DNA from 2 places in the Burkholderia savannae genome. Region 2 is predicted to be linked to the other one. Evidence: riboswitches for the same ligand, from Rfam matches in the RefSeq annotation. Region 2 holds a riboswitch; the other holds the start of a gene.
What was found. A riboswitch is a leader RNA that binds a small molecule or an ion and turns the genes downstream of it on or off. The one in region 2 is predicted to bind cobalamin.
Positions count from the first base shown of each region.

Region 1 (15,462 bases), 1.0 Mb from region 2:
ACGTGACGTAGATCTGCCGCGCGAAGTATCTCTCGTAGAGGCGCATCGGTCAGGCTCCCTGCGAGCGGCCGAGCGAGGCGCGCGAGAACAGTGGCCGGTTGCGCACGCGCAGCCAGAACAGGAACGCGACGACGCCGGCGGCCACGACGTGCAGCCCGACGAGCCCGACGCCGAACGGGATCTTGCCCCGTTCCATTTGCGACTGGACGACGTTCAGCAGATTCGAATAGGTGAGGTAGATCAGCACGGCCATCACGAGGTTCACCGTGCGGCCGCGGCGCGGGTTCTGGTACGCGAGCGGGATCGCGAGGATCATCAGGTTGATCGCGATGAGCGGCAGCCCCGCGCGCCACGCGAATTCGGCGAGGTTCTGGTTGGTCGGATTGCGCAGCAGGTCGGGCGTCGAGGTGCCCGTCGTGGTCGGCTGGCTGACGATCTGCTTGCTCTGGATCTTCACGCCGTAGCGCTCGAACTCCATGATCTTGAAGTTCGGCTGGCCGGGCACGCCGTCGTAGCGGCGGCCGTCCTCGAGCACGATGAAGCGGTCGCCGTTCTTCATCGTCTCGGTGTGGCCCGTCTGCGACACGACGACGTTCACCTTGCCGTGCTCGGTCGTCGTGACGAACACGTTCTGCACCTTCGCCTGGTCGGGCGACATCTTCTCGATGAAGAACACGCGATTGTTCGCGGCGGACTCGCGGAACTGGCCGGGCGCGAGGAGCGAGACTTCGTCGCGCTGCTGGAAGCGCGCCTTGATGAGCTTGCTCTGCTGGTTCGACCACGGCCAGCCGACGAACGCGAAGAAGGCGATGAGGAGCACGATCGGCGTCGCGAACACGCCGATCGGCTTGATGAGCCGCGTGAGGCTCACGCCGGACGCGAGCCAGACGACCATCTCGGAATCCTTGTACCAGCGCGTGAGCACGAACAGGATCGACACGAACAGCGTGCCGACGAGGATCATCGCGAGATAGCCGATCACGGTGAGGCCGATCAGGACCAGCACGTCCTTCGGGTTCACCTCGCCGGACGCGGCGTAGCCGACGATGCGAATCATCATCGACGTCAGCATGATCGTGAGCAGCACCATGAAGACGGCGCCGGCGGTGTACGCAAGCTCGCGCTGGAGGGAGCGTTCGAAGATCATTATTGATGCGAAGAGGGCGGGAAACAGCGCACGAGTGGGGGGCGCTCACGCCGCACGGGAAAAATAGCGGATAATTGCGGCTTTCATCCTTAGCCCAGATTTTATCCGAGGACAAGCGCGATGGACTTTAGCATAAAAGGCTGTGATTGGAGCAAAGGCGCGGCGAAGGGTTTCCTGACGGGGAAATCCGACTGCATCGTGCTCGGCGTGTTCGAGGCGCAAACCTTGTCCGGCGCGGCGCTCGACATCGACGAAGCGACGAAGGGGCTCGTCTCTCGCGTGATCAAGGCGGGCGACATGGACGGCAAGCTCGGCAAGACCTTGTTTTTGCACGAGGTTTCCGGCATCGGCGCGTCGCGCGTGCTGCTCGTCGGCCTGGGCAAGCAGGATGCTTTCAGCCAGAAAGCCTACAACGACGCAGTCAAGGCCGCGTGGCGCGCGCTCCTCGGCACGAAAGTGGTCCAGATTACTTTCACGCTCGCGCAGCTGCCCGTGCCCGATCGCGCGTCCGACTGGGGCGTGCGCGCGGCGATTCTCGCGCTGCGCAACGAGACGTACAAGTTCACGCAGATGAAGAGCAAGCCGGACGCGAGCGCGCAGCCGCTCAAGCGCGTCGTGTTCAGCGTCGATCCGGCCGCCGACAAGGCGGCGAAGGTCGCCGCGAAGCAGGCCGTCGCGCTCGCGAACGGGATGGACCTGACGCGTGATCTCGGCAACCTGCCGGGCAACGTCTGTACGCCGAGCTATCTCGCGAACACCGCGAAGAAGCTCGCGAAGGACTGGGGCCTGAAGGCCGACGTGCTTGGCCTCAAGCAGATCCAGGCGCTCAAGATGGGCTCGTTCCTGTCGGTCGCGAAGGGCTCGGTCGAGCCGCCGCAATTCATCGTGCTGCAATACCAGGGGGCGGCCGCGAAGGCGGCGCCCGTCGTGCTCGTCGGCAAGGGCATCACGTTCGACTCGGGCGGCATTTCGCTCAAGCCGGGCGAGGGCATGGACGAGATGAAGTACGACATGTGCGGCGCGGGCTCGGTGCTCGGCACGATTCGCGCGGTCGCCGAAATGGGCCTGAAGCTCAACGTCGTCGCGATCGTGCCGACCTGCGAGAACATGCCGGCCGGCAACGCGAACAAGCCGGGCGACATCGTCACGAGCATGAAGGGCCTGACGATCGAGGTGCTCAACACCGACGCGGAAGGCCGCCTCATCCTGTGCGACGCGCTCACGTACGCGGAGCGCTTCAAGCCCGCCGCGGTGATCGACGTCGCGACGCTGACGGGCGCGTGCATCATCGCGCTCGGCCATCACAACACGGGCCTCTTCTCGAAGGACGACGCGCTCGCGGGCGAGCTGCTCGACGCGTCGCGCGAGGCGGGCGATCCGGCGTGGCGCCTGCCGCTCGACGACGAATACCAGGATCAGCTGAAGTCGAACTTCGCGGATCTCGCGAACATCGGCGGGCGTCCGGCCGGCAGCGTGACGGCCGCGTGCTTCCTGTCGCGCTTCGCGGAGAACTACCCGTGGGCGCACCTCGACATCGCCGGCACCGCGTGGAAGAGCGGCGCGGCGAAGGGCGCGACGGGCCGTCCCGTGCCGCTGCTCGCGCAGTTCCTGATCGATCGCGCCGGCGCGTGATGGCGCGGGGTTCGACGATCGGCGCGGCGGGGCGCGGCGAGCGATGACGCGCATCGACTTCCATACCAACGTCGGCGATTCGCTCGCGTACGCGTGCCGGCTGCTGCGCAAGGCGTATCAGGCGGGGCAGCCCGTCGTCGTGTGCGCGGAGCCCGCGCGGCTGCGCGCGCTCGACGAGCGGCTGTGGACGTTCTCGCCGCTCGATTTCATTCCGCATTGCGCGATCGACAACGCGCACGCGGCGACCACGCCGATCGTGCTGACCGCGGATCTCGAGCGCGCGTCGCATCATGGCATCCTGCTGAACCTGGGCGCGGACGTGCCGGCGCAGTTCGCGCGCTTCGAGCGGCTGCTCGAAGTGGTCGGCAACGCGCCCGACGAGCTCGCGGCCGGACGCGAGCGGTACCGGTTCTACCGCGACCGCGGCTACGCGCTCAACAACCACAAGCAGGGCGGCTAGCCCGCGCAGACGGAGGACAACCGTGGTCGAAGCCAACGAATCGTCGATTCCCGTGCTGACCGACGTGCTCGTGCCCGGCAACCCCGCGCTCGCGCGGCCGCCCGTCGCCGGGCGCGTGCAGGCGGACGCGGCGGCCGATGCGGCGGCTGATGCGGTGGCCGGTGCAGTGGCCGGTGCGGCGGGCACCGTGGAAGAGGCCCGCGCGGCCGAGCCCGCGGCGCGCGACGCGTCGCCGAGGCTCGTCGACGAGCTGCGCGCGCCGACGCACGTCGAGCCGCCGTTCGTGCCGACGCCGGATGCGCTCGCGGCCGAGCTGCCGACCGCGTATGCGGCGCCCGCGGCGTACGCCGACGAATTGCCAGCCGCGCATTTTGCGGCGGATCTCGCGCCGCCCGCTGCACTGCCGTCGTCGACGCCCGATGCGGCGCGCGCCGCGCCGCCGTATGCCGCGCCGTCGCTCGCCGCGGACCTCGAGGCGCGGCAGATCGCCGACCGGCTGAAGAGCCGGATGACCAACTATCTGACGGGCGAGGGGCGCGGCCTCATCGAGGCGCGATGCCGCGACGCGTTGCAGGACCATGCGGGCTGGCTCGTCGGCCAGATCGCGCGCGAAGTCGCGCTTGCGCTGGAAACCGAGGTGGCGGGCTGGGTAACGGAGGAAGTCGGCGCGGCGCTCGCCCGTCGCAACGAGCACGGCAACGGCAACGCCGCCGCATGACGGCGGGCCGGGGCGGCTCGTCGGCCGCGCTGCGCCGCACGGGGCGTGAGAGGCGGCGCGCAGGTGACGCGCTGCGTGCACCGCCATCGCGCAATCATGCGCGAGACGCCGTCGTCGGCGTCTTGTCTTTCCATGCGGCTTACTTGAGCGTCAGTACCCAGTGCGCGAGCGTGCCGGCCTCGGCGCTCGTCAATTGCGTGTTCGCGGGCATCGGCACGCCGCCCCACACGCCGACGCTGCCCTTGACGATCGTCTGAGCGAGATAGCCGGCGGCGTCGCCGCGCGCGGCGTACTTGTCGGCGATCGCGCGGAACGACGGCCCCATCAACGTCTTGTCGATCGCATGGCACGCCATGCAGTTCTTGCGTTGCGCGAGCGCGAGCCCGTCGGACTGCTGCGCATGCGCATTTGCGGCCGCGGCAACGAGCGCGATTGCCATCAGGCGCAAGGTCGTTCTCTTCATGCTGGTCTCCGCCGGCACAGCGTCCGGCTTGGCGGTGCGCGCATTATAAAAGGAAAGGGGGCGCGAGTACGTCGCGCCCCCTTCGTCATCTTGTCGCTTTTTGTGGTTCCGCCGTGGCGGCGCGCGCTCGCGCGTCAGCCCGTCACCGCGCCCTCGTTCGCCGGGCGGGCGAGCGCCGCATACTTCGCGAGCACGCCGCGCGTGTAACGCGGCGCCGGTTGCTTCCATGCGGCGCGGCGGCGCGCCAGCTCGGCGTCGTCGACGTTCAGTTGCAGCAGCAGCTTGTGCGCGTCGATCGTGATCGAATCGCCCTCCTGCACGAGCGCGATCGTGCCGCCGACGAACGCTTCCGGCGCGACGTGGCCGACCACCATCCCCCACGTGCCGCCCGAGAAGCGGCCGTCCGTGATGAGGCCGACCGATTCGCCGAGGCCCTTGCCGATGATCGCCGACGTCGGCGCGAGCATCTCCGGCATCCCCGGGCCGCCCTGCGGGCCGAGGTAGCGCAGCACGACCACGTCGCCCGCGTTGATCTTGTCGTCGAGGATCGCCGCGAGTGCGCTCTGCTCGTCATCGAACACGCGCGCCGGGCCGGTGATGACCGGATTCTTCAGGCCGGTGATCTTCGCGACCGCGCCGTCCTCGGCGAGGTTGCCCTTCAGGATCGCGAGATGGCCTTCCTTGTACAGCGCCTGGTCGATCGGGTAGATCACCTTCTGGTCGGCGCGCGGCGCGCCCGGCACGTCCTTCAGCTCCTCGGCGATCGTGCGGCCCGTGATCGTCGTGCAATCTCCGTGCAGCAGGCCCGCGTCGAGCAGGATCTTCATCACTTGCGGAATGCCGCCCGCCGCGTGCAGGTCGGTCGCGACGTACTGGCCCGACGGCTTCAGGTCGCAGATCACCGGCACGCGTTTGCGGATGCGCTCGAAATCCTCGATCGACCATTCGATCTCGGCCGCGTGCGCGATCGCCAGATAGTGGAGCACCGCGTTCGTCGAGCCGCCGGTGGCCATGATCACCGACACCGCGTTCTCGATCGACTGCTTCGTGATGATGTCGCGCGGCTTCAGGTCGCGCTTCACCGCTTCGACGAGCACGCGCGCCGATTCGGCCGCCGAGTCGACCTTCTCCTGATCGGGATTGGCCATCGTCGACGAATACAGCAGCGACATGCCGAGCGCCTCGAACGACGAGCTCATCGTGTTCGCGGTGTACATGCCGCCGCACGAGCCCGTCGTCGGGCACGCGTTCTTTTCGACCCCTTCGAAATCTTCCTGCGACATGCGCCCGGCGGTGAACTCGCCGACCGCCTCGAACGACGACACGATCGTCAGGTCGCGGCCCTTCCAGTGGCCGGGGCGGATCGTGCCGCCGTACACGTAGATGCCCGGCACGTTGATTCGCGCGAGCGCGATCATGCCGCCCGGCATGTTCTTGTCGCAGCCGCCCACGACGACGACGCCGTCCATCCATTGGCCCTGCACGCAGGTCTCGATGCAGTCGGCGATCACCTCGCGCGACACGAGCGAGTACTTCATCCCTTCGGTGCCCATCGACATGCCGTCCGAGATCGTCGGCGTGCCGAAGATCTGCGGGTTCGCGTCGGCGGCCTTGACGGCCGCGACGGCTGCGTCCGACAGGCGCTGCAGGCCCGCGTTGCACGGCGTGATTGTCGAGTGGCCGTTGGCGATGCCGATCATCGGCTTGTCGAAATCGTCCTTCTGGTAGCCGAGCGCGTAATACATCGAGCGATTCGGCGAACGGGCCACGCCTTGCGTGATGTTCTTCGAGCGGCGGTTGTACGACATGGGGACTCCATCCATCGACTGGTTGACTGTGGGGCGGCGCGCTGCATCGGCGCGGTCCGGCTCAGGTGGGCAAGAATGCAGTTTCTCTTAGAGAATGTCCAATATATTATTCATCACTTATTAGGTCGATTTTCATATTAATCCGTCGGTCGACAAGGACGTGGAGAGCGATGTGACCCCTGATTTACGCCAATGGCGCTATTTCGTCGCCGTCGCCGACGAGCGGCACTTCGGCCGGGCCGCCGAGCGGCTCTCGATGACGCAGCCGCCGCTGTCGCAGGCGATTCGCGCGCTCGAGGACGCGCTCGGCGTCGCGCTGTTCGCGCGCACGAAGCGCTCGGTCGAGCTGACCGCGGTCGGCTCGGCGCTGTTGCCCGACGTGCGGCGGCTGATCGCCGCGGCCGACGCGCTGCCGCCTCTCGCGCAGAGCCTCGCGCGCGGCGAGGCGGGGTCGCTCGCGCTCGCGTTCGTGTCGACGGCCGACTACGGGCTGCTGCCGCAGCTGCTGCGCGAGTTCGGCGCGCGCTATCCGCACGTGCGCCTGCAACTGACCGAGGCGACGAGCGACGTGCAGATCGAGGAGCTCGTCGCGGGCCGCATCGACGCGGGGCTCGTGATTCCGCCCGTGCCGCCGCGCCATGCGGCGTCGCTGTCGTATCTGCCGGTGCTGCGCGAGCCGCTCGTCGTCGCGATGCCGGCCGACGCGAGCGAGGCGGCGGGCGACGCGCCCGTGCGGATCGCCGACATCGCGTCGCTGCCGCTCGTCATCTTCCCGCGTCGTTTGGCGCCCGGCTTTTATGACATCATTACGGGCTGCTACGGCGCGGCGGGTGTCGCGCCGCGCATCGGCCAGGAGGCGATCCAGATGCAGACGATCGTGAGCCTCGTGTCGGCGGGCATGGGCGTCGCACTGGTGCCGCAATCGCTGCGTAACCTGCGGCGCACGGGCGTCGTCTATCGCGCGCTCGCCGCTACGGCGCCCGTCGTCGAGACGGGCCTCGTGTGGCGCACGGGCGACGTGAGCCCGGTGCTCGCGGGCTTCATCGACGTCGTGCGCGGCGACGCGCAGCGGGTGTCGCCCTCCGATCCGCCGGCCGGCGTGCCTGGCCGGGCGCGCGCGGGCAGGCTCGCGGCGCGCCCGTGAACGTTCGCGCGGCGCGCCCGTCGAACCGCGGTTGCCGCATGCGCGTCGCCTCGAACGTCGGCGTCGCCGTGCGTGCCGCATCGATTCAGAACCATCAACGCTAACTCATGATCATTCATCCGAATTTCGATCCCGTCGCGATTCACCTCGGCCCGCTCGCCGTGCGCTGGTACGGGCTCATGTATCTCGTCGGCTTCATCCTCGCGATCGTCGTCGGGCGGTTGCGCCTGAAGCTGCCGTACGTCGCCGCGCAAGGCTGGAGCGCGAAGGACATCGACGACATGATGTTCTACGGCGTGCTCGGCGTCGTGCTGGGCGGCCGGCTCGGCTATGTGCTGTTCTACAAGGCCGGCTACTACTTCTCGCATCCGCTCGACATCTTCCGGGTGTGGGAGGGCGGGATGTCGTTCCACGGCGGCTTCCTCGGCGTCACGTTGGCGATGGCGCTGTTCGCGTGGCAGCGCAAGCGCCACTGGCTCGAAGTGACCGACTTCGTCGCGCCGATGGTGCCGACGGGGCTCGCGGCCGGGCGTCTCGGCAATTTCATCAACGGCGAGCTGTGGGGCCGCGTGACGAGCCCCGACGCGCCGTGGGCGATGCTGTTCCCGGGCGCGTCGCGCGACGACGCCGCGTGGCTCGCCGCGCATCAGGATCTCGCGGCGAAGTGGGATCTGAACGAGGTGTTCCTGTCGCACCAGATGCTGCCGCGGCATCCGTCGCAGTTGTACGAAATCGCGCTCGAGGGCATTGCGCTCTTCATCGTGCTGTGGTTCTTCTCGCGCAGGCAGCGGCCGATGGGCGCGATCTCGGCGCTGTTCCTGATCGGGTATGGCCTCGCGCGCTTCACGGTCGAATTCGCGCGCGAGCCGGACGATTTCCTCGGTTTGCTGACGTTCGGGCTGTCGATGGGGCAGTGGCTGTCGCTGCCGATGATCATCGCGGGCGTGCTGATGATGGTCTGGGCGTATCGGCGCGGGGGCGTCGCGAAGACGGCCTGATCGAGCGGCGCCGCGCGGCTGCGTGCGATCGCGCGGCCGCCGGCCCGGCGCGAACGGCGTGGGCGGCGGGCCGCGCTTGCGCGTACGCTGATTGCGGCGCACGGCGCACGGCGCACGGCGCACGGCGCACGGCGCACGACGCACGACGCACGGCATACGGCACATGACGCGCGGCGTACGATGCGCACCGTGCCGATACGCGGAACGCCGGGCCTGCCTTTCACGCGCGCAACGTGCGGCCAGCGCTCGTGATCGCGAGCAATCGAACAACCTGCGACATGCGATCGCAAGTTCCGACATGCACGAAGCGCAATAAAAAACGCCGGCGAGAAGCCGGCGTTTCGTCGACGGCGGGCGGCGCGCCACATTGCCGCCCGCGCCGCTTCATTTCACTTCATCTGCACCGAACCGTTCACGTTGACGGTCACGGTCGTCTTGCCGCCTTCGACGGCGATCGGCGCGCTCGCCTTCGCGCTGTCCATCGCGGGCGCGGCCATCGCGAACATCCGCGGATACGGCTGCACGTTGCGGCCGCTGCCGACGTTCACTTCACGGATCGAATAGTTGCTGTAGCCGAACGCGCGCGTCGCTTCCTCGGCGCGCGTGCGGAACGCCTTGATCGCTTCCGACGTGAGCTTTTGCTCGGCCGCGCGCTGCGCTTCGGGCGACAGCGAGAACGCGACGTTGGCCACCTGCATCATCGGGCTCAACTGGCCCGCGAGCTTCGACGCGGCCGCGAAGTCGTGCGACTCGAGCACGACCTCGGTGCGGCCGCGCCACGCGGAGATCTTGCCGTCACGGTCGATGCTCGGCGACACCGAGAATTCGCCCGTGCGCGCGGTGACGCCCGATACGCCGCGCGCCTGCGCGAGCGCCGCGTCCGCGCGCTTGTTCAGCTCGGCGGTCAGCGTGCCCGGATCTTTCGCCTGTTGTTCGTAGAACAGCGTGATGTCGACGACGTCCTGCGGAACATCGGTGCTCGCCTGCGCGGACAGCGACAGCACGCCCGCGGGCGGCTGCATCTGGCCCATGCTTTGCGCGCGCGCCGCGGACGGGGCGAGCGCGAAGGCGATCGGCAGCGCCGCCGCGAGCGTGACGGCAACGGCTAGAGCGGATTTTTTCGTCATTGTTGACTCCTTGAGCGTAAGCGCGCACGCGACATGCGGCGTGCGGGGCGCGGACGGACGCCGCGCTTCTTTCGAAACGCCCGGCGGATGCGGCACTGCATCTGTCGAGCGCCCGTTAGGCTGTCGAAAGCGGGCCGAGGTTCCGGCCGGCGCGGCTTCGCGCGCCGGGTCTGACAATGTTTGACGTGGCCGCCGCGTCACTTCATCAGGCGCTTCGTGATGAAGCGCCATTCTTCGGGCGTGACGGGCGTGATCGACAGCCGGTTGCCCTTCGCGAGCACGCGCATGTCGGCGAGTTCCTCGTGCTCGCGCAATGCGCCGAGGGAAACGAGCGGCGTCTTCTTGACGAAGCGCACGTCGACGAGCACCCAGCGCGGGGATTCCTGAGTCGACTTCGGATCGTGGTACGGACTTTGCGAATCGAATTGCGTCGGATCGGGGTAGGGCGTCGACGTGACTTCCGCGAGCCCCGCGATGCCGGGCTCGGGGCAGCTCGAGTGGTAGAACAGCACGCCGTCGCCGATCCGCATCGTGTCGCGCATGAAGTTGCGCGCCTGATAGTTGCGCACGCCGGTCCACGGCAAGGTTTGGTCGGCGGCGGCGGCGAGGTCGTCGATGCTCGCCTCGTCCGGTTCGGATTTCATCAGCCAGTAGCGCATGGATCGCAACGACTCGACGCAATGAAAAGGCTGCACAAAAGGAAACGGCATCGGGCTTTGCCCGATGCCGTCGAATAGGCCCCCGCCTTGGCCGCTAGGCCGGCATCCTGAACCTGAGGTTCAGAATTGGTCGCAGTTAGCAGCACTTCGGGTACATCAGACAGAGTGACGCGCGCGCCCGTGCTACAAATTTCCGCAACCGTGCACATGGCATTGGTTCAAGGAATATATGACCTTGGCGAACCAGGCAGGGAAGCTGACTTAACTGTTCGAATCACCTTTGAATTCAGCGGCTTGAACGCGATAGATCAAGCAGTGGCCGAACCTGGTGAAGCATTTTACTGCACCTCGTGCTGTGCGAGCACTGCACCGAGTTGTTCATTCATTTGATGCATTGTACGCCGGATTTCTTCCGCAGGGAACGCTTCTCCGTGACGCACGCTCTGTTGCAGCCTCAGCAGCTCCGATGCGAGCGACAGCGCGGCCATCACGGCGATGCGATCGGTGCCGCGCACCGAGCTGTTCGCGCGGATCTTCGACATTTCCGCATCGACGCGCGCGACCGCCTCGACGAGCGCCGCTTCGGTTTCGGGCGAGCAGGCGAGGCGATACGCCTGGCCGAGAATCGACACTTCGATCTGCTTGGTGCTCATGCCTGTTCTCCGTGGCTCGCCGTGCCTTCGGCTTCATCGCTTGCCTGCGGCGCGAGCAGGTCGAGCTGGTTTTCCGCATCCGGCACGCTTTTCGTGCGCGGCAATTTTTCGAGAATCGCGTTGAGCTTCACTTGCGCGTCGTCGATCTTCGCCGACAGCGTGTCGCGCTCCGCTGCGAGCGCGTTGCGCTCGTCGCGCAATTGCTCGAGTTCCGAGCGCAGCGTTTGCGCCTGCGTGCGCAATTGCGCGACCTGCTCCTCGAGCGCGAGCCGTTCCGCTTGATGGCGTTGATTCAGCGCGATCAGACGGCCGATGTTTTGAGATAGGGTTTCGAGTTCGTTGAGCATGTGCTGCGTCCTCTAAAGACCCAGCATTTTAGCGCGGAATAAGCGACTTTCCGATATCTGTAACGTTTCTAGACGTAACACCCCTGCTTCTCGCCGCGAAATCTCTTCGTCGTTCGTTGATGTCGATCGTGTCGACGACACACGGCGCGACGTTTCTTGCGCTGCGTCGTCGCGCTTTCTTGACGCTGCGGCGCGCGCGCTCCTAAACTGGCGCCGCCTCGGTGCTCGCGCGCTTCGCGCGCGGTTAAACGGGAAGCAGGGCGCGACGTCCGCCGGGACCGAGCCAACCTGCGCTGCCCCCGCAACGGTAAGCGATCGCATCGAATCCGATGCAAGCCGCACTCTCGATGCGTCGGCACGGCCGGCTCGGCCGGCCGCCGGCGTGGTGCCACTGCGCGTTTCGCGCGGGAAGGCGAGGCGGTGACGTCGCGAGCCCGGATACCGGCCGCGGCGGGGAGACGGGCGCGCCCGTCTCCGTGATGCAGGGCCTGCGGGGAAGCGGGCCCCGCTGTGGCTCAACAGGATGTCGTTCATGCGTACCCGTTTCGTCCGCGCAGCGCTCGCCGCTCTGTCCGGACTGCCGTGCGTCGCGCTCGCGCAAGGCGCCGCGGCTGCTCAGCCTGCTTCAGCTGATTCTTCCGTTTCTTCTTCATCGTCTGCGATTCCAGCGGACTCCTTGTCGTCCGCGGCTCCGCCGCCTTTCGCATCCGAACCGGCGTCGGCGTCGGCAACGTCAGCGACATCGGCATCGGCATCGGCATCGGCATCGGCGTCGACATCGACATCGACATCGACATCGACATCGACGTCGACGTCGACGTCGACATCGACAGCGACAGCGACAGCGACAGCGACAGCGACAGCGCCTTCGCGTTCGACGCCCGGCGCGCAGCTCGCGCCGATCGTCGTCACCGCGCAGCGCGCGCCGCAGAAGCTTGCCGACGCGATCCCGCAGACGACGCTCTTCGATGCGCAGGACATCGCCGACAGCGGCGCGACCGATCTGCCCGGCCTGCTCGCGCTCGCGCCCGGCGCGCAGATCGTGCGCAACGGCGGGCCGGGCGCGAGCGCGAGCCTTTTCCTGCGCGGCGCGCAGCCGACACAGTCGCTCGTGCTCGTCGACGGCGTGCGCGTCGATTCGGCGAGCCTCGGGCAGGCGCAGATCAGCCAGCTGCCGCTCGACCAGATCGATCGCGTCGAAGTGGTGAACGGCAACGTGTCGTCGCTGTATGGGTCCGGCGCGATCGGCGGCGTCGTGCAGGTGTTCACGAAGACGGGCGGCGATCATCCGCCGCGCTTCGATTTCTCGGCGGGCTACGGCAGCTATCACACGCAGACGCAAAGCGCGGGCGCATCGGGCCGGCTCGATGCGGACGGCCGGACGACGTTCAGCGTGTCGCTCGCGCGCTTCAAGACGGACGGCTTCTCGTCGCTCGATCCCGCGCTCAAGCCGCAGGCCAATCCGAACGCGAACGGCTATCTGAACGAAAGCGCGTCCGCGTCGCTGCGGCACCGGTTCGACGACAGGTGGGACGCCGGCGTCACGTACTTCCAGGCGAACGGCAAGGCGAGCTTCGACGACGCATACGGCGCGCCGACCGATCTGAATGATCTGTACAGCCGTGTCCAGCAGGTGTCCGCGTTCGCGAACGGCAAGCTCGCCGACTGGTGGACGACGCGCGTGAACGTGTCGAGCGGCAAGGACCGCAGCCAGTCCGCGCTCAACGGCGCATACACCGACCACTTCAATACCGACAACCGCCAGTACACGTGGCAGAACGATTTCGCGATCGCGCGCGGCCACAAGCTTCAGGCGGGCTACGAACGGCTCGACCAGTCGTTCGAATCGAACGTGTTCGCCGCGCCCGAGCGCCACGTGAATTCCGGCTGGCTCGGCTATACCGGCCGCATCGGCGACAGCCAGTTCCAGGCGAACGTGCGCCGCGATCAATACTCCGATTTCGGCGGCGCGAACAGCTACTATCTCGGCTACGGGCTCGACGTCACCGAGCGCTGGAAGGTGTCCGCGAGCTATTCGAGCGCGTTTCGCGCACCGAGCTTCAACGATCTGTACTATCCGAACGCGGGCAATCCGTCGATCCGGCCCGAGCGCAGCCATTCGGTCGAGGCGGCCGTGCAGTATGCGTCGGATGCGGCGGGCGTCGTGCGCGTGACCGCGTTCCAGACGCGCTACACGAATCTCATCGACTATCGCCCCGGCGCGAGCGGCCCGTACTATGTGGCGCAGAACGTCGGCCGCGCGAAAGTGCAGGGTGTCGAAGGATCGTGGCAGGGGCATGTCGGCAAGACCGACGTGCGCGTTGCGGCGACGCTGCAGAACCCGGTCGATGAAACCGCCGGCCAGGATCTGAACCGGCGCGCGCGGCGCTTCGCGTCGGTGTCGGCGAATCGCTCGCTCGGCGGCTGGCGCGTCGGCGGCGAGTGGCTCGTGAGCGGCCCGCGCGACGATTACGGCAATCGTCTGGGCGGATACGGCATCGTCAATCTGTCCGCGCGCTACGACATCACGAAGTCGTGGTACGTGAGCGCGCGCATCGACAATCTGTTCGACAAGGACTACGAGCTTGCATATGCATACAACACGCCGCGGCGCGGCGCCTATGTCACGCTCGGCTGGCAGCAGCGCTGACGGCCGGCCGCGGCTTCGGCGCAGTCGGTGCCGCGCGCGCCGCTCGCGCCTTCGCGCGCGGGAGGCGGCATGAGAGCCGACGCGCGCGGCGCCGGCATGCACGCCGCGCGCGCGGCCGCGATCTGGGCCGCGCTCGCGCTCGTCGCATGCGCGGCGTTCGTCGCGTCGCTCACGCTCGGCAGCGTGCCGGTGACGCCGCTTGACGCGTTCGCGGCGCTCGCTCATCGCGCGAGCGCCGATCCGCTCGCGGCCGACATCGTCCGCACGCTGCGGCTGCCGCGCGCGCTCGCGGGCTTCGGCTGCGGCGCGCTCCTCGCGCTCGCGGGCGCATTGCTGCAGGTGCTGCTGCGCAATCCGCTCGCCGAGCCTTACGTGCTCGGCGTGTCGGGCGGCGCGGCCGCGTTCGCGCTCGTCGCGATGATCGCGGGCGGCGCATGGTGGATCGTCGACGCGGCGTCGTTCGCGGGCGCGCTCGCGTCGATCGCGTTCGTGCTCGGGCTCGCACGCCGCGAGCTGTGGCGCGGCGAGCCGCGCGACGCATCGCCGCGCCTCTTGCTCACGGGCGTCGTGATCTCGGCGGGCTGGTTCGCGCTCATCACGCTGATGCTCGCGATCGCGCCCGAAGAGCGCTTGCGCGGCATCCTGTTCTGGCTGTCGGGCGACCTGAGCGGCGCGGCGTCGCCGTGGTTCGCGCTGGCGGCGCTCGCGCTCGCCGCGTTCGTCGCGTTGCCGGTCGCGCCGCAATTGAACGTGCTGCTGCGCGGCGACACGGCGGCGGCCGCGCTCGGCGTGCCGGTCGCGCGGCTGCGTTTGCGCATCTATCTGATCGCGTCGCTCGCGGCGGCCGCGGCCGTCACGACGGCGGGCACGATCGGCTTCGTCGGGCTCGTCGTGCCGCACGCGCTGCGGCTCGCGTTCGGCAACGATCAGCGGATGCTGCTGCCCGCCTCGATGCTCGCGGGCGGCGCGGGCGTGATGGCCGCGGACCTGCTCGCGCGCACGGCGATCGCGCCCGCGCAATTGCCGGTCGGCGTGATGACCGCGCTGATCGGCGTGCCGCTGTTCCTGTGGATGCTGCTGCGGAGGGCTGCGCGATGACGACGCACCGCGCGCCGACGTCGCGCTCGGCCCGCTACGGCACGCTGCGCGTCGTGCTGAAGGCGGGCGCGCGCACGCTGCTCGACGACTTCACGCATACGTTCTATCCGGGCGAGCTGTGGTGCGTCGCCGGGCCGAACGGCGCGGGCAAGACGACGCTGATCACGACGCTCGCGGGGCTCGCGAAGCCCGCGGCGGGCCATGTCGAGGCGGACGGCGTGCCGCTCGCCGACTGGCGGCCCGAAGCGCTCGCGCGGCGGCGCGCGGTGATGGCGCAGACGCTTTACGACGCGTTCAGCGCGAGCGTGTTCGACACTGTGCTGCTTGGCCGCTTTCCGCATCTGACAGGCTGGGGCTGGGAGCGCCCCGACGATCGCGCGGCCGCGCACGCGGCGCTCGCGCGGCTCGGGCTCGAATCGTTCGCCGCGCGCGACGTGCTGTCGCTGTCGGGCGGCGAGCGGCAGCGCGTCGCGCTCGCGGCCGCGCTGTGCCAGGACGCGCCGCTGCTGCTGCTCGACGAACCGCTCGCGCACCTGGACCTGCATCATCAGATCGACT
Region 1 is NZ_CP013417.1:2,965,180-2,980,641, reverse strand. Features, by position in the region: gene lptG (LPS export ABC transporter permease LptG) at 1-46, opposite strand, end outside; gene lptF (LPS export ABC transporter permease LptF) at 50-1,147, opposite strand; gene WS78_RS14690 (leucyl aminopeptidase) at 1,268-2,779, shown strand; gene WS78_RS14685 (DNA polymerase III subunit chi) at 2,823-3,239, shown strand; gene WS78_RS14680 (DUF2486 family protein) at 3,262-3,957, shown strand; gene WS78_RS14675 (c-type cytochrome) at 4,097-4,420, opposite strand; gene ilvD (dihydroxy-acid dehydratase) at 4,555-6,228, opposite strand; gene WS78_RS14660 (LysR substrate-binding domain-containing protein) at 6,401-7,372, shown strand; gene lgt (prolipoprotein diacylglyceryl transferase) at 7,480-8,370, shown strand; gene WS78_RS14650 (SIMPL domain-containing protein) at 8,760-9,497, opposite strand; gene WS78_RS14645 (EVE domain-containing protein) at 9,695-10,156, opposite strand; RNA gene ssrS (6S RNA) at 10,232-10,413, opposite strand; gene WS78_RS14635 (cell division protein ZapA) at 10,495-10,809, opposite strand; gene WS78_RS14630 (hypothetical protein) at 10,806-11,156, opposite strand; cobalamin riboswitch at 11,359-11,620, shown strand; gene WS78_RS14625 (TonB-dependent receptor domain-containing protein) at 11,689-13,806, shown strand; gene WS78_RS14615 (FecCD family ABC transporter permease) at 13,903-14,904, shown strand; gene WS78_RS14610 (ABC transporter ATP-binding protein) at 14,901-15,462, shown strand, end outside.
Region 1: it holds a riboswitch for cobalamin, as region 2 does, so the genes downstream of both, WS78_RS14625 (TonB-dependent receptor domain-containing protein) here and WS78_RS09745 (HoxN/HupN/NixA family nickel/cobalt transporter) in region 2, are expected to answer to the same signal.

Region 2 (15,462 bases):
CGACGACGGACAGCGAATGGCTCGCGAAGGCGCCGAGCCTCAACCTGTACCGGCCGGTCTACACGCCGATCCCGGCCGATATCTTCAGCGGGCCGGGCGCGTATCCGCGCACCGACACGAAGACGACGCTCAACGTATTCGGCCTGTACGTGCAGGACCAGATCAAGTGGCAGCGCTGGGTGCTGACGCTGGGCGGCCGGCAGGACTGGACGCGCACGTTGCAGGACGACATCGCGAATTCGACGAGCTTCAAGCAGAACGATCACGCGTTCAGCGGGCGCGTGGGCCTGACCTATCTCGGCGACTACGGCCTCGCGCCGTACATCAGCTATTCGACGTCGTTCAATCCGCAAATCGGCCTGAAGCTCTCGGGCGGCGGGCTCGCGGTGCCGACCAAGGGCCGCCAGATCGAGGCCGGCCTGCGCTGGCAGCCGCCCGGCAAGAACCTGATGCTGAACGCGGCCGTGTATCAGATCAACCAGACCAACGTCGCGATGAGCAATCCGAACGATCCGACGAGCAGCACGTTCGTGCAGGTGGGCGAAGTGCGCTCGCGCGGCATCGAACTGAGCGCGGTCGGCAATCTGTCGCGCGAGCTGTCGGTGATCGCCGCGTATGTCTATCAGGACGTGAAGAACGTGCAGGCGAACGACAACACGCTGAACAAGTGGCCCATCGACGTTCCGCGTCCGCGCCAGATCGCGTCGCTGTGGGCCGACTGGACGTGGCGCAACGGGCCGCTCACGGGCTTCGGGATCGGCGCGGGCGTGCGCTACATGAGCGCGGCGGCGGGCGCGGCCGACAACTCGCTGACGGTGCCGAGCTACACGCTCTTCGACGCCGCGCTGCATTACGAAATGCGCAACTGGCGCTTCGCGGTCAATGCGACGAATCTGTTCAACCGGCGCTACGTGTCCGGCTGCCAGTCGGATTCGGTATGCATGTACGGCAACCAGCGCACCGTGATCGCGACGGCGAAATACAACTGGTAAGCGCGTCTCATCATCCCATGGGCGGCGCGGCGGCGCGCCGCCCGAACGAGAGGACAACACTGCGATGGCAAAGAAGAAACTCGTCTACATCTGGTCGCTCAGAAACGCCGCCGCCGACAAGGCGGGGCAGCAGGTCGACTACAGGGGCGGCAAGCGCTACATGAAATCGGTGCTCGAATCGCTCGTCGGGGCGTTGAACGACACCGAGCTCGGCGACGCGTACTCGCTCGAGCGCGTGATCTACGACGACGACGCGGGTTCGCCGCTCGACCGCGAAAAGCTCGCCGAATACGGCTTTGCGTACGAGCCCGGCAAGCGCTGGTTCTATCCGCCCGAGCTGCGCGTAGCGGGCCGGCTCGTCAACGACCTGCTGCTCGCGATTCCGTCCGAATACCGGCGCGAGCCACTCGATTCGCCCGCGCGGCCGGCGGGCAAGCGCGCGTTCGAAGCGCATCTGCGCGACACGCTCGACGCGCTCGGCGCCGATCTCGTCGTGCTCGACGGGCTGCTCGTGATCCTCGACGAACTGGTGCGCCCGGGCGCGCCGTACTGCCGGCGGATCGTCAACATCCATCCGGGCATCACGCGCGCGGAGTCGCCGTACGAGCGACGCGGCGCATATGCGACGCTCGACGCGCTCTTCGGCGCGCGCGGGCAAAAGGTCGTCGACTGGAAGACGATGGAGACCGTGCCCGTCGAGCCGGTGAAGATGACGGGCGCATCGTTTCATTACGTCGACAACGGCGTCGATTCGGGCGAGGTGATCCACGACGTGCTGAACACCGAGATCGATCCCGGCGACACGATCCTCGAGCTGCGCTGGAACAATTTCAACCGCAGCCTCTTTCCGGCGTTGAACGAAGGGCTCGCGATCATGGCGGGGCTCGACGCGCGCGTCGAGTGAGCGGGCCGCGCAAGCAGCGGTTCTTTCGGCTCGGTAAATGAACGAAGCGGGTACGCCGTATCGGCGGCATGCCCGCTTCGTTGCGTGTCGTTTGCCGGCAAGGCGAGTGCGGCGCCATCGCGCACGCCGGCCGGGCCCGTCGAGCCGGCCGGCCACGCCGTGCCGTGCCGTCGATTTTGGCGTCGTATAATCCGATGCGCATCGCCAGTCCGACCGCAGCAGCCTTTCTTTTGCCACGACCCGGCAGGCGCTGACCGACCGCAATGCTTCGCGAAAGAAGGGGTGTGTGACATGGAAGACGACGCGTCGCAAGTATTCCAGAAGATCTACGACGAAAAAGGTTGGCATTCGCAGGAGAGCGTGTCCGGCTGGGGTTCCGAGCTGAAGAATGCGGCGCAGATCATTCGCGAATTGCCCGGGCTGCTGCGCCGCTTCGGCGTGAAGTCGATGCTCGACGTGCCGTGCGGCGATTTCAACTGGATGCGCCACGTCGATCTCACCGGCATCGACTATATCGGCGCCGACATCGTGCCGGATCTCGTCGCCGCCAACCAGCAGGCGTGGGCGGCGGCGAACCGCCGCTTCATGCATCTCGATCTCCTGCACGACGCGCTGCCGCAAGCCGATCTGATTCTGTGCCGCGACTGCCTGTTCCATTTTTCTCACGCCGACGTGTTCCGCGCGTTCGAACGTTTCGCGAACACGTCCGCACGCTTTCTGCTGACCACCACCTTCGTGTATCGCACGTATCCGCGCAACGCGGACATCGTCACCGGCCAATGGACGCCCATCAATCTGGAGATGGCGCCTTACGATCTCGATGCTCCGCTGTCGCTGCTGATCGAGGGGAGTCACGAAAGCATCATCTACGGGCCCGACATCGGCGTGGTGCCGATGTCCGATCGCTGCCTCGGGCTATGGGACATGGACAGCGTGCGCAAGCGGGTCCGGCGCCGGGCCGAGGAGCTGCAGGCCACGCCATGATCGTGCTCAGCCATTTTTGCCATCCCGCGCCGGCCAGCCTCGCCAATCATCGGCAGTATGCGCGGCTGCACGGATATCGCCACGAGGTGATCGACGCCTGCGCGATGCCGCAAGCGCTTCCGCTGCGTGCGCTGTACCGCTACGAAGCGCTGCTCGACGCGTTGCGGCGCGCGCGGCCGGGCGAGCTTGTGCTGCTGCTGAGCGAAGACGCGGCGATCGTCGAGCCCGTTGCGATCGAGCGCCTGATGGCCGGTCGCGACATGCTGCTCGTGCGCACGTCCTCGCATGCGCTGCCGCAGGTCGACGTGCAGTTCTGGCGCAACACGCAAGCCGTGCGAGAGGCCGTGCTGCGGCTCGTGAAGCAATGCCGGCTCGGCGGCGAGGGCCCGCCGACGTCCGAAGCCGCGTTGCTCGCCGGTCTCGACACGCAGCACTACATGACGTTGATCGACGGGATCTGCGCCGTCATGCCGACCGGATACAACTACGATCCGCTCTGGAGCCGGGTGCCGACGTTCGCGGTCAGCATCGACGACGCGCCGGATTCGCCGGATCACAAAGGCGTGACGCCGCGCTTCCGGGACGTGCTCGTCGAGCACGTCAACCGGTGCCGCGCCGCCGCGCTGCCGATGTTTTCGTTTCCGCAGTATCCGGCCGCCGACGCCGCCGAGCGCAGCACGTACAATCCCGGCCGCGCGATCGCGCTCACGACGCTCTATACCTCCCACATCGAAAGTTATGCGCGAATCGCGGAAGGCAATTTCCGCCGCTACTGCGAAGCGCAGGGCTACACGCTCTACGTGCATCGCGACATTCCGCGCGAAATCGGCCTGGACGCAACCGGCAACTGGTTCAAGCCGTGGCTGCTGCACAGCTACCTGCAACATCACGACTGGGTCGTCTGGCTCGACGCCGACGTGCTGATCGCCGACCCGCATCGCAAGCTCGAGCCGATGCTCGAAGGCCGCGACGTGCTGCTCGCGCGCGACGTCGGCCAGTGGCCGTTCAACTCGGGGGTGATGGGCTTTCGGCGCACGCCGCGCAACGACGCGATGCTGCGCGATCTCATGGCGACGATCGCCGCGATGCCCGACCGATCCGGCGTCTATGCCGGCGACGGCGACCAGCTCCAGTTCATCGAGGCGATGTCGAGGGCCGGCTTGCTTCAGGACGAAGCCGTCTTGGACATGATCGGCATCAACACGCCCTGGCTGTTTCGCCGCCCCGACAGCTTCATCGTGCATTACTACGGAATGTGGCACGACATGCGCACGCTGATGATGGCGCACGACGACACGCTGCTCGCTTGATGCCCGCGGCCGCCGCGGCGAGAGGCGCTTGCGGCGCGCGCCGCGCGCGGGCGAAGCGTCGCCGCCGAGCGTCGCGCCGGCCGGCTGCCGCGCATGTGCGGAGCGGCTGCCGCGGCGCGGCGCGAACGCGCGGCCTGCTGAAATTCAACCCCGCGTTGCAATTCCGCGTTGCCGCCCGGCGAGGCATGACGGCGGGCGCGACCCGGCTGCCCGAGCCGGGCGGCAACGCGTCAGAGCATGTCGCCCGCGAAAAGCGCCGCCGCCGCGCGCGGATTCGACGGCCAGTACGCATGCAGATAGGTCGCGACGATCGGGCCGTGCCGATACACGGCTTCGCCCGCCGCGCCGTCGTCCGGCCGCGTCGCGGCGGCGGCGGGCGCAAGCGGCGTCGCGAAGCGCGAATAGTGGAACGTATGGCCCGTCATCGCGCCGAAGCGCGTCGCGAGCGTCTGCATGCCGAGCGCGGCGAAGCGCCGCTGCATCGCCGCGTGGCCGGGCACCAGGCCGAGCATCGGCGTTTTCACGCCGTCGGCGTCCGTCAGCGAATCGCTCAGGTACAGCATGCCGCCGCATTCCGCGACGACGCGCCGGCCCGCCGCCACGTGCGCGGCGATCGAGCGCGCGGCCGTCGCGTTCGCCGCGAGCCGCGCCGCGTGCAGCTCCGGATAGCCGCCCGGCAGATAGAGCGCATCGGCGCCGTCCGGCACCGGCTCGTCGGCGAGCGGCGAGAAGAACGCGAGCTCGGCGCCGAGCGCCTCCAGTTGATCGAGGTTCGCCGGGTAGATGAACGAGAACGCCGCGTCGCGCGCGATCGCGATCCGTTTGCCGGCGAGGCGCGACGCGGCGTCGTTGGTCGCGCGGGCCGGCGCGGCGGACGCGGCGCTGTCGCCGTCGCCGTCCGAGTGATTGGCCGCCGCGATCGTTTCGCGCGCACGATCGGCGGCGTCCGCCTCATCCGCCTCATCCGCCTCATCCGCCTCATTGGCCTCGTTCGCCTCGGTGGCCGCATTCGCCGCCGCCGCGACATCGTCGCGATCGTCGGCGGCGCGGGGCGTCGAAGGCGCGCGATGGCGGGCGTGAGCGGCGCACGGCGTCGCGATGGTGCCGCCGCCGTCGCGGCCCGCTTCGAACGCGAATTCGACGACGGGCGGCAATTCCGCGAGCGCCGTGTGCGCGATCGCGTCGGCCGCGCGGTCGAGGCGCGCATCGAGATCGGCGACGTCGTCCGGCTGATGCAGCCCGAGATGCCGCTCCGGCAGCGCGATCTGTGCGTCACGCGGCAGATGGCCGAGCCAGCGGATCGAGGCGGGCAGCGCGCCGCGCAGCAGCTGCGCGTGACGCTCGGAGCCGACGCGGTTCGCGAACACGCCGTGAAACGGCACGCCGGGGCGGAAACGCGCGAGCCCGAACGCGAGCGCGGCGAAGGTCTGCGCCATCGACTGCGCGGAGATCACCGCGGCGACCGGCACGCCAAACGCCTGCGCGAGATCGGCGCTCGACGGCGTGCCGTCGAAGAGCCCCATCACGCCTTCGATCAGGATCACGTCCGCGTCGGCCGCCGCGCGCGCGAGCAGCGTGCGGCAGCCGCGCTCGCCGACCATCCCGAGATCGAGCGAATAGACGCTCGCGCCGCTCGCGCGCGCGAGCAGCATCGGATCGAGAAAATCCGGGCCGGTCTTGAACACGCGCACGCGCCGCCCGAGCCGCCGGTGATGGCGCGCGAGCGCCGCCGTCACCGACGTCTTGCCCTGGCCGGACGCGGCGGCGCTCACGAAGAGCGCGGGGCAGGCGGGCATCGCGTCAGAACTCCACGCCGCGCTGCGCCTTCACGCCTTGCTCCTTGTACGGATGCTTGACGAGCCGCATCTCGGTGACGAGATCGGCCGCGTCGACGAGCGCGTCGGGCGCGTGCCGGCCCGTCACGACGACGTGCAGCGTCGGCGCGCGCGCGGCGAGCGTCGCGAGCACTTCGTCGAGCGGCAGGTATTCGTACTTGAGCACCGTGTTCAGCTCGTCGAGGATCACCATCCGGTAGTCGCCGCTTTCGATCATCCGGCGCGCCTCGTCCCAGCCGCGGCGCGCGGTCGCGATGTCGGCGTCGCGGTTCTGCGTGTTCCACGTGTAGCCGTCGCCCATCGTGACGAAATCACACTGCGCGTTCGCGCCGAGAAAATCGCGCTCGGACGTATGCAGCGCGCCCTTGATGAACTGCACGACGCCGATCCGCATCCCGTGGCCGAGCATGCGCACGGCCATCCCGAACGCGGCCGTGCTCTTGCCCTTGCCGTTGCCCGTGTGGACGATCAAGAGGCCTTTCTCGGCGGTCGCGGCCGCCTGCTTTTTCTCGTGGCCCGCGCGGCGGCGCTCGGCCATGCGTTGATGCGATTCGGAATCGGTTTTCATCGACTGGAGTCCTGTGAGTCGTGTCGTTCGTGGATCGGAAGAGGGCGCGCGTTACAGCGGGCCGGCGAGCGCCGCCGTCACGCCGTCGAGCGCGAGCTTGCGCACGACGAGCGCGCCGTTCGGCGCGGCGAGGAGCGCGCATGGCTCGCAGACGCCGTCGACGCCGAAGCGCGCGCGCGCGGCGAGCGACGGCGCGGCGCCGGCCGCGCGCCGCGCGTCGCGGGCGAAACGCGCGAGCTGCGCGGCGATCTCGTCGCGCGAAAACGCGGCGAGCGGCCAGCCGTTGCGCGCGCAGCATTCGACGAGGCCCGGCTCGCGCGCCTTCGCGTCGAGCGTGGCGACCACGCCGACGTCGGCGAGCGACGCATCCGGCAGTTGCGCGAGCGCGGCGCGAATCGCGGCCTCGATCGCATCGGCGGGCCGTCCCGCGCGGCAGCCGATGCCGAGCGCGACGCGCATCATCGGGCGGTGCGCGAGCGAGTCGCGCTCGCGCGGGTTCCGGCGGCTTGGAGCGAATGGAGTCATGCGGCCTCGGCCATCGACGGCCGGCTCGCGAGCCGGCGCGTCATGCTGCGTGGGTTGCGCGCCCGGTTCCGTCCCCCGCGGAACCGGGCGTTCGGCGAGCGCGGCTCGCCCCTTGCGTCGGCCGGTATCCGGGCTGGCCGCTTGCCATTCCGCCGCCTTCCCGTCCGTGGCGAGGACAGTGGCGCGATGGCGGAATGCGCGAACGCGGCGGGCGCGTCGCAGGCGGCGTACCGTTGCGGGGACAGCACAGGCTGCGCGGGCTCGCCGCTTCCTGTTTCCCGTTTGACTGAGCGCGCGGGTCGCGCGCTCGAGCACCGAACGCGCGCATACGATAGCACAGCGCCGAACACGCGAGGGCACGCCGCCGAAGGCGCGCGGCGGGCGGGCAGCGGGCGTCGGCGCTCGCGGCCGGCGAGGGCCGACGGCTCCGCCCGGATCGCGCCGGGCGGGCGGCGCGGGCAGCGCGGCATGCGCAGGCGGCCGACCGGGCCGACCGCGCGGGGCGGCGCGAGCCGGCCGTCGGCGCGGCGTCCGGCTTGCGCGCGCGAGCGCCGTCTGCGCCCGCTCGCGCGCCGGGCAGCCGTGACACGCCGCATCCGGCGCGCGGTGTCGGCTGATCCGGCGCGGCTCCGATCGACGCGCCGCTTCGGCCGCGGCGCGGCGATCGACGCCGCTCGCGCGCCGGCCCGCCATCGGTCGTGACGTGTTCCAGCCGCCGTGCTGCGCGACACCCGCCGCGCCCGCGTCGTCCTTCCGCGCCTTTTGTCCGCCTTGACGCACCGCGCCCGCGCGCCTACACTCGCTCGCGTTTCGGTGCTCGCGTGCGGGTTCTTGTCGCACGCAGTCAAACGGGAAGCAGGGAGCGTCGCCGCGTCGCGGCTCGCCAACCTGCGCTGCCCCCGCAACGGTAAGCGAAGGCATCGCGCGAGCGATGCGGCGCCCGCTTCTCCGCATGCCCGCCGGCATGCGCGGCCAACCACTGGACGCATCGCGTCCGGGAAGGTGAAGCGGCGTTTTCGTCAGCCCGGATACCGGCCGAGACACGGGGCCCGTTCGCCGTTCGAGCGCATCCGCCGCCGCGACGGCGAGCGGCCCCAGGGTTCAGCGCCGCGGGGATGCGGCGCGTCGTCCACGGCTTCATCGCGTCGCTCGACGCCGCCTTGCCTGGCTCATCCCCGTCCGGTGCCGCGTGCTTCGGCCCGCGCCGCGCGAGTCGCATCTGCGCGAGCGGCCGGCGCGCACGTTGCATATGCGCATGTCGCAAACGCGCGCGTTGCAAATGCGCAGCGGCGCGCAGTGCGCGCGGACGGACGACGAACCGGGCGCGGCGGCACGCGCATCGCGCGCGATGTCGCGCGTGTTGGCATTCGTCTTGTTTGTCGACCGGTTCGCAAAGGGAGCGCCATGCTCAAATCGTTTCTCCGTCTCTTCAACGACAGCCCCGCCGAGCTCCGCAGCAAGATCGTCGGCATCTACGCGCTGCTGATCGCGTTCAACGTCGGCGCGTGGATCTGGGCGTTCGCCGCGTTCCACGGCCAGCCGGTGCTGCTCGGCACGGCGCTCCTCGCCTATACGTTCGGGCTGCGCCATGCGGTCGACGCCGACCACATCGCCGCGATCGACAACGTCACGCGCAAGCTGATGCACGAGAAAAAGAATCCGCTCGGCGCGGGGCTCTTCTTCTCGCTCGGCCACTCGACGGTCGTGATCCTGATGACGGTCGCCGTCGCCTTGACGGCCGCGACGCTCGCCGAGCGCTTCGAAGGGATGAAGGCGTGGGGCGGCGTGATCGGCACGAGCGTGTCGGCGTTTTTCCTGCTCGTGCTCGCGTTCGCGAACCTGCTGATCCTGATCTCCGTGCACCGGACGTTCCGCGCGGTGCGGCGCGGCGAGCCGCTCGTCGAGCAGGATCTCGACCTGCTGCTCAACCGGCGCGGCTTCTTCGCGCGGATCTTCCGGCCGCTGTTCGCGATCGTGTCGCGCAGCTGGCACCTGTATCCGATCGGCTTCCTGTTCGGCCTGGGCTTCGACACAGCGACCGAGATCGCGCTGTTCGGCATCTCGGCCACGCAGGCGCACGGCGGGCTGTCGTTCTGGTCCGTGATGGCGCTGCCCGTTCTCTTCACCGCGGGCATGACGCTCGTCGACACGACGGACGGCATCATGATGATGGGCGCGTACCGCTGGGCGTTCGTGCGGCCGATCCGCAAGATCTACTACAACATGACGATCACGTTCGTGTCGGTGCTCGTGGCGGTCGTGATCGGCGGCATCGAGGCGCTCGCCCTCGTCGGCGACAAGCTCGCGCTCAAGGGCGGCCTCTGGGACTTCGTCGCGATGGCGGCCGAGCACTTCGGCGTGCTCGGCTATTTCGTGATCGGACTGTTCGTCGCGAGCTGGGCCGTCTCGGCGCTCATCTACCGGATCAGGCGCTACGACGACATCGACGTGACGATCTCCGCATGAGCCGCGCGTTCGCGGCCGCCTTGACATCGAACCGATTCGAACCGATACCGACCAACGGAACCACCATGCAAATGCGCAAAATTCCCGTGACGATCGTCACGGGCTTTCTCGGCAGCGGCAAGACGACGCTCTTGCGCCACATCCTCCAGAACGCGGGCGGCCGCCGCATCGTCGTGATCGTCAACGAGTTCGGCGAGCTCGGCATCGACGGCGAGATCCTGAAGGGCTGCGGCTTCGGCTGCGACGAAGCGGGCCGCGCAGCCGACGGCCAGCTCTACGAGCTCGCGAACGGGTGCCTCTGCTGCACCGTGCAGGAAGAGTTCTATCCGGTGATGGAAAAGCTCGTCGAGCGCCGAGCCGGCATCGACCACGTGCTGATCGAGACGTCCGGCCTCGCGCTGCCGAAGCCGCTCGTGCAGGCGTTCAACTGGCCGTCGATCAAGAACAGCTTCACCGTCGACGCGGTGCTGACCGTGGTCGACGCGCCCGCCGCGGCGCTCGGCCAGTTCGCCGAGAACCCGGTCGCCGTCGACGCGCAGCGCCGCGCGGACCCGAACCTCGATCACGAATCGCCGCTGCACGAGCTGTTCGCCGATCAGCTGTCGTCGGCCGATCTCGTGATCGTCAACAAGACCGATCTGCTCGACGACGGCGCGCTCGCGTCGGTCGAGACGACGATCCGCGACGAGATTGCGCCGCAGGTGAAGATCGTGCGCGCGCAGCGCGGCGAGCTCGATCTCGCGACGCTGCTCGGCCTGAACGCCGCGTCCGAGGAGACGATTCACCTGCGCCACGATCACCACGGCTCGGCCGACGATCCCGATCATCACCACGACGAGTTCGATTCGGTCGTCGTCGAGGCGCGCGTGAGCTCGCGCGAGGCCGCGCTCGCGGCGCTCGCGGCGCTCGTCGAGGCGCACACGATCTACCGCGTGAAGGGCTTCGCCGCGCTGCCGGGCGCGCCGATGCGGCTCGTCGTGCAGGGCGTCGGCCGGCGCTTCGACAGCTATTTCGACCGCCGCTGGCGCGACGGCGAAGCCGACCTGAGCCGCTTCGTGCTGATCGGCGAGGACCTCGACGCGGCCGCGCTGCAGCGCGCGTTCGACGCGGCGCTCGCGGCCCGCGCGCAGGCCGCGTGATGCCGCGCGGCGCGGAGTAGAGCGATGCATTTGTTGCGCACGACGCCGGGCGGCTTTGTCGACGATACGCAGGGCGTCGTCCGGATCGACCAGCGTCCGGCCGACATCGTGATCCTGAGCTCGGCCGACACGACGCTGTCGCTGCTCGCGAGCGTCGTGCCGACGCTCGGCGACGGCTTTCCGAGCGTGCGCCTCGCGAACGTGACGTTCCTGAGGCAGCCCGCGTCGGTCGATTTCTACGTCGACGACGTGCTGCGTCACGCGCGCGCCGTCGTGATCGACCACCTCGGCGGCGAGACGTACTGGCCGTACGGGATCGAGCAGGCCGTCGCGCTCGCGGCGCGCGCCGGGCAGCAGCTCGCGATGTTCTCGGGCGACCTGCAGGAAGATCCGAACCTGATCGCGAAGAGCACGGTCGCGCCCGAGCTGTGCCGGCTGTGGTGGCGCTATCTGCGCGAGGGCGGGCCCGCGAACGCCCGCGCGCTGCTGCGCAGCATCGCGCACCACGCGCTCGGCGTCGGCGACGAGCCCGAGCCGCCGCGCCCGCTGCCCGCCGCCGCGCTCTATCATCCGGCGCTCGCGAGCCCGAGCCTCGACGACTGGCGCGCGCGCTGGCGCGAGCATGCGCGCGTGGTCGCGATCCTGTTCTACAAGGCGCACTGGCAGGCCGCGAACACCGCGGTGTTCGACGCGCTTGCCGCCGCGCTCGAGCGAGAAGGGCTCAACCCTTTGCCGATCGCGGTGACGTCGCTCAAGGACGCGATGAGCCGCGCGGTCGTCGAGAAGCTGTGCGCGGACGCGAACGTGTCGCTCGTGCTGAACACGACCGCGTTCGCGGCGGGCGCGCTCGGCGCCGACGAGCCGGAGGTGCTCGCGGGCGACGCGCCCGTGCTGCAGGTGATCCTGTCGGGCGGCAATCGCGACGCATGGCTCGCCGATCCGCACGGCCTGAACGCGCGCGACATCGCGATGCACGTCGCGCTGCCGGAAGTCGACGGGCGGATCGTCACGCGCGCGGTGAGCTTCAAGGGGCTCGCGTACCGCTGCCCGCACACCGAGGTCGACGTCGTGCGCTATCAGCCGGACGACGAGCGGATCGCGTTCGTCGCCGAGCTGAGCCGCCGCTGGTGCCGGCTGCGCACGCTCGAGAACGCGGACAAGCGCGTCGCGCTCGTGCTCGCGAACTATCCGGCGAGCGAAGGGCGGATCGGCAACGGCGTCGGGCTCGATACGCCGGCGTCCGCGCTCGCGGTGCTCGCGATGCTGCGCGACCAAGACTATCGGATCGGCGAGCTCCCCGAAGACGGCGACGCGCTGCTCGCGCGGATCACCGAAGGCGTGACGAACGATCCGTCGACGCGCGCGCTGCGCCCGGCGTTCCAGAGCTACCCGCTCGACGATTACCTGCGCCGCTTCGCGCAATTGCCCCAAGCGGCGCGCGACGCGCTGAACGAGCGCTGGGGCCCGCCCGAAGCGGACCCGACGCTGCGGCAGCGGCGCTTCCCGATTTCCGGCTGGCGCGCGGGCCACGTGTTCGTCGGCGTGCAGCCGTCGCGCTCGCGCGGCGACGACGATTACGCGAACTACCACGACGCCGATCTCGTGCCGCCGCACGCGTATCTCGCGTTCTATTTCTGGCTGCGCGACGCGTTTCGCATCGACGCGCTCGTCCACGTCGGCAAGCACGGCAATCTCGAATGGCTGCCGGGCAAGAGCGTCGCGCTGTCGCCCGCGTGCTGGCCGGACCTGATCCTCGGGCCGATGCCGCACCTGTATCCGTTCATCGTCAACGATCCGGGCGAGGGCAGCCAGGCGAAGCGGCGCGCGCAGGCGGTGATCGTCGACCATCTGATGCCGCCGCTCACGCGCGCGGAAAACTACGGGCCGCTGCAGGATCTCGAGCGGCAGGTCGACGAATACTACGATGCGCTGATGGTCGACGCGCGCCGCGCGAAGGTGCTGCGCGAGACGATCCTCGAGACGATCGTCGAGCACAAGCTGCACGAGGAGCTGAGCATCGCGCCGCCCAGCGGGCGCGATGCCGAGGATGCGCTGCTCACGCGCGTCGACGCGTGGCTTTGCGAGCTGAAGGAGGCGCAGATCCGCGACGGGCTGCACACGTTCGGCAGCTCGCCGCGCGGCCGCCAGCGGCGCGATACGCTCGTCGCGCTCGCGCGCTTTCCGTCGGGCGACGGGCGCGGCGAGCACGCGGGGCTGATCGGCGCGCTCGCGCGCGATCTCGCGCTCGGCGAGCACTTCGATCCGCTCGCGTCCGACTGGGCCGCGCCGTGGACGGGGCCGCGGCCCGACGCGTTGCGTGCGGTGAGCGGCGAGCCGTGGCGTCACGCGGGCGACACGCGAGAGCGGCTCGAAGGGCTGGCGCGCCGGCTGATCGAGCGGATATGCGGGGAGGGCGGCGACGCGCCGGATTCCGCGCGCGGATCGACCGGCGCGCGCGACGACGGCAGCCATGCCGACGCGTGCGGCGGCGACGCGCCCGATCGCGCGCGTGGCCGGCACGGTGCGCGCGACGACGGCGAATACGCGGCCGACGCGTGCGTGGCGAATTCGCGCGACGTGCGCGGCGCGGAGCGCGATCCGAATGGCGCGGCGCGTTCGGCAACGCTTCGCGGCGCGCCCGCGAACGGCCGCGCGCCGCACGGCCGCCCGACGGAGCGCGGCATCCGCGCGGCGGACCGGCAGACGGCGGATCGCGCGTCGGCCGCCCACGCGGCGCAACCCACGCAGGCGAAGGACGGCGACGCGCCGACAGGCGTCGAGCCGCGCGCCGGGGGGCGGCCGGCCGCCCACGCCGCGCATGACGATTCCGCGGCAAGCCCCGCGTTCCCGAACGCCGCGCCGCGATCGAACGCAACGGACTTCGCCGATCCCGCATACGTCGCCGCGCACTGGCCGCACACGCACGCGGTGCTCGAGCGGATCGCGCGCGACGTGCTGCCGCGCCTCGACGCATGCGGCGACGAAGAGCTGCGCCAGTTGCGGCGCGGCCTCGAAGGCCGCTTCGTGCCGCCGGGGCCGAGCGGCTCGCCGTCGCGCGGGCGGCCGGACGTGCTGCCGACGGGCCGCAACTTCTATTCGGTCGACACGCGCGCGGTGCCGACGCAGGCCGCATGGACGATCGGCCTCAAATCCGCACAGCAGCTGATCGAGCGCCATCTGCAGGAACACGGCGACTACCCGCGCGCGGTCGGCCTGTCGGTGTGGGGCACGGCGACGATGCGCACGGGCGGCGACGACGTCGCGCAAGCGCTCGCGCTCCTCGGCGTGAGGCCGAAGTGGGCGCACGGCAGCCATCGCGTGACCGATTTCGAGATCCTGCCGATCGAGATCTTCGACCGGCCGCGGATCGACGTGACGCTGCGCGTGTCGGGCTTTTTTCGCGATGCGTTCGCGAACGTCATGCACCTGTTCGACGCGGCCGTGCAGGCGGTCGCCGAGCTCGACGAGCCCGAGCATCTGAACCCGGTTCGCGCGCGCGTGCGGCGCGAGACCGACGCGCTCGTCGCGCGCGGCGTGCCCGCCGACGAAGCGCGCCGGCGCGCGGGCTGGCGCGTGTTCGGCGCGCGGCCGGGCGGCTACGGCGCGGGGCTGCAGGCGCTGATCGACGGCCGCCGCTGGCAGACCGATGCCGATCTCGCGCACGCGTACCGCACCTGGGGCGGCTACGCGTATGCGCAGAACAGCGCGGGCGAGGCCGCGCACGACGCGTTCGGCGCGCGCCTCGCGACGATCGACGCCGTCGTGCAGAACCAGGACAGCCGCGAGCACGACATCCTCGATTCGAACGATTACTATCAGTTCCACGGCGGGATGGCGGCCGCTGTGCGCCACGCGTCGGGGCGGCAGCCGAGCCTCTATCACGGCGACCACAGCAATCCGGCCGCGCCGCGCATGAACACGCTGCGCGAGGAGATCGCGCGCGTGATCCGCTCGCGGGTCGTCAATCCGAAGTGGATCGACGGCGTGAAGCGGCACGGCTACAAGGGCGCGGCGGAGATCGCGGCGACCGTCGACTACCTGTACGGCTATGACGCGACCGCGCGCGTGATCGCCGATCATCAATACGCGCTCGTCGCCGACGCGTACCTGCACGACCCCGACACGCGCGCGTTCCTCGAGCGGCACAATCCGCACGCGCTGCACGGGATCTGCGAGCGCCTCGTCGAGGCGATGCAGCGCGGCCTGTGGCAAGCGCCGGGTGTGCACCGCGACGCGATCGAAGGCTATCTGCTCGACAGCGAGCAGCGGCTCGAAGGGGCGCGGCGATGAGCACCCGGGCGATTGCAGGCGGGCGCGCCGCGTGCGGCGCGACGGCAATGAACAAGGCGGCGCGATCGGCGCACGGCGCGCGCGCACCGGATGCGGCGAACGGCGCGACGGCGGCGCACGCACCCGCGCACGCGCCGCAAACCGCCCGGTCGATCCGAACCTCGCGCACGATGCGCGCCATGCAACCGTCACCATCACGGGAAGCCACGTGAACGACACGAACCCATCGCACGCGGCGGCCGCCGCATCCGACGAGCGCGCGCTGCCCGCCGCGTATCCGTTTTCCGCGCTGATCGGCGAGGAGGCGCTGCAGCAGGCGCTGCTGCTCGTCGCCGTCGATCCGGGCCTGGGCGGCGTGCTCGTCAGCGGCCCGCGCGGCACCGCGAAATCGACCGCCGCGCGCGCGCTCGCCGAGCTGCTGCCCGAAGGGCGCTTCGTCACGCTGCCGC
Region 2 is NZ_CP013417.1:1,964,692-1,980,153, reverse strand. Features, by position in the region: gene WS78_RS09780 (TonB-dependent siderophore receptor) at 1-992, shown strand, start outside; gene WS78_RS09775 (formyltransferase family protein) at 1,057-1,896, shown strand; gene WS78_RS09770 (class I SAM-dependent methyltransferase) at 2,188-2,880, shown strand; gene WS78_RS09765 (glycosyltransferase family protein) at 2,877-4,190, shown strand; gene WS78_RS09760 (cobyrinate a,c-diamide synthase) at 4,421-5,986, opposite strand; gene cobO (cob(I)yrinic acid a,c-diamide adenosyltransferase) at 5,991-6,593, opposite strand; gene WS78_RS09750 (cobalamin biosynthesis protein) at 6,645-7,055, opposite strand; cobalamin riboswitch at 7,221-7,453, opposite strand; cobalamin riboswitch at 7,913-8,172, shown strand; gene WS78_RS09745 (HoxN/HupN/NixA family nickel/cobalt transporter) at 8,523-9,584, shown strand; gene cobW (cobalamin biosynthesis protein CobW) at 9,650-10,723, shown strand; gene cobN (cobaltochelatase subunit CobN) at 10,748-15,013, shown strand; gene WS78_RS09730 (ATP-binding protein) at 15,222-15,462, shown strand, end outside.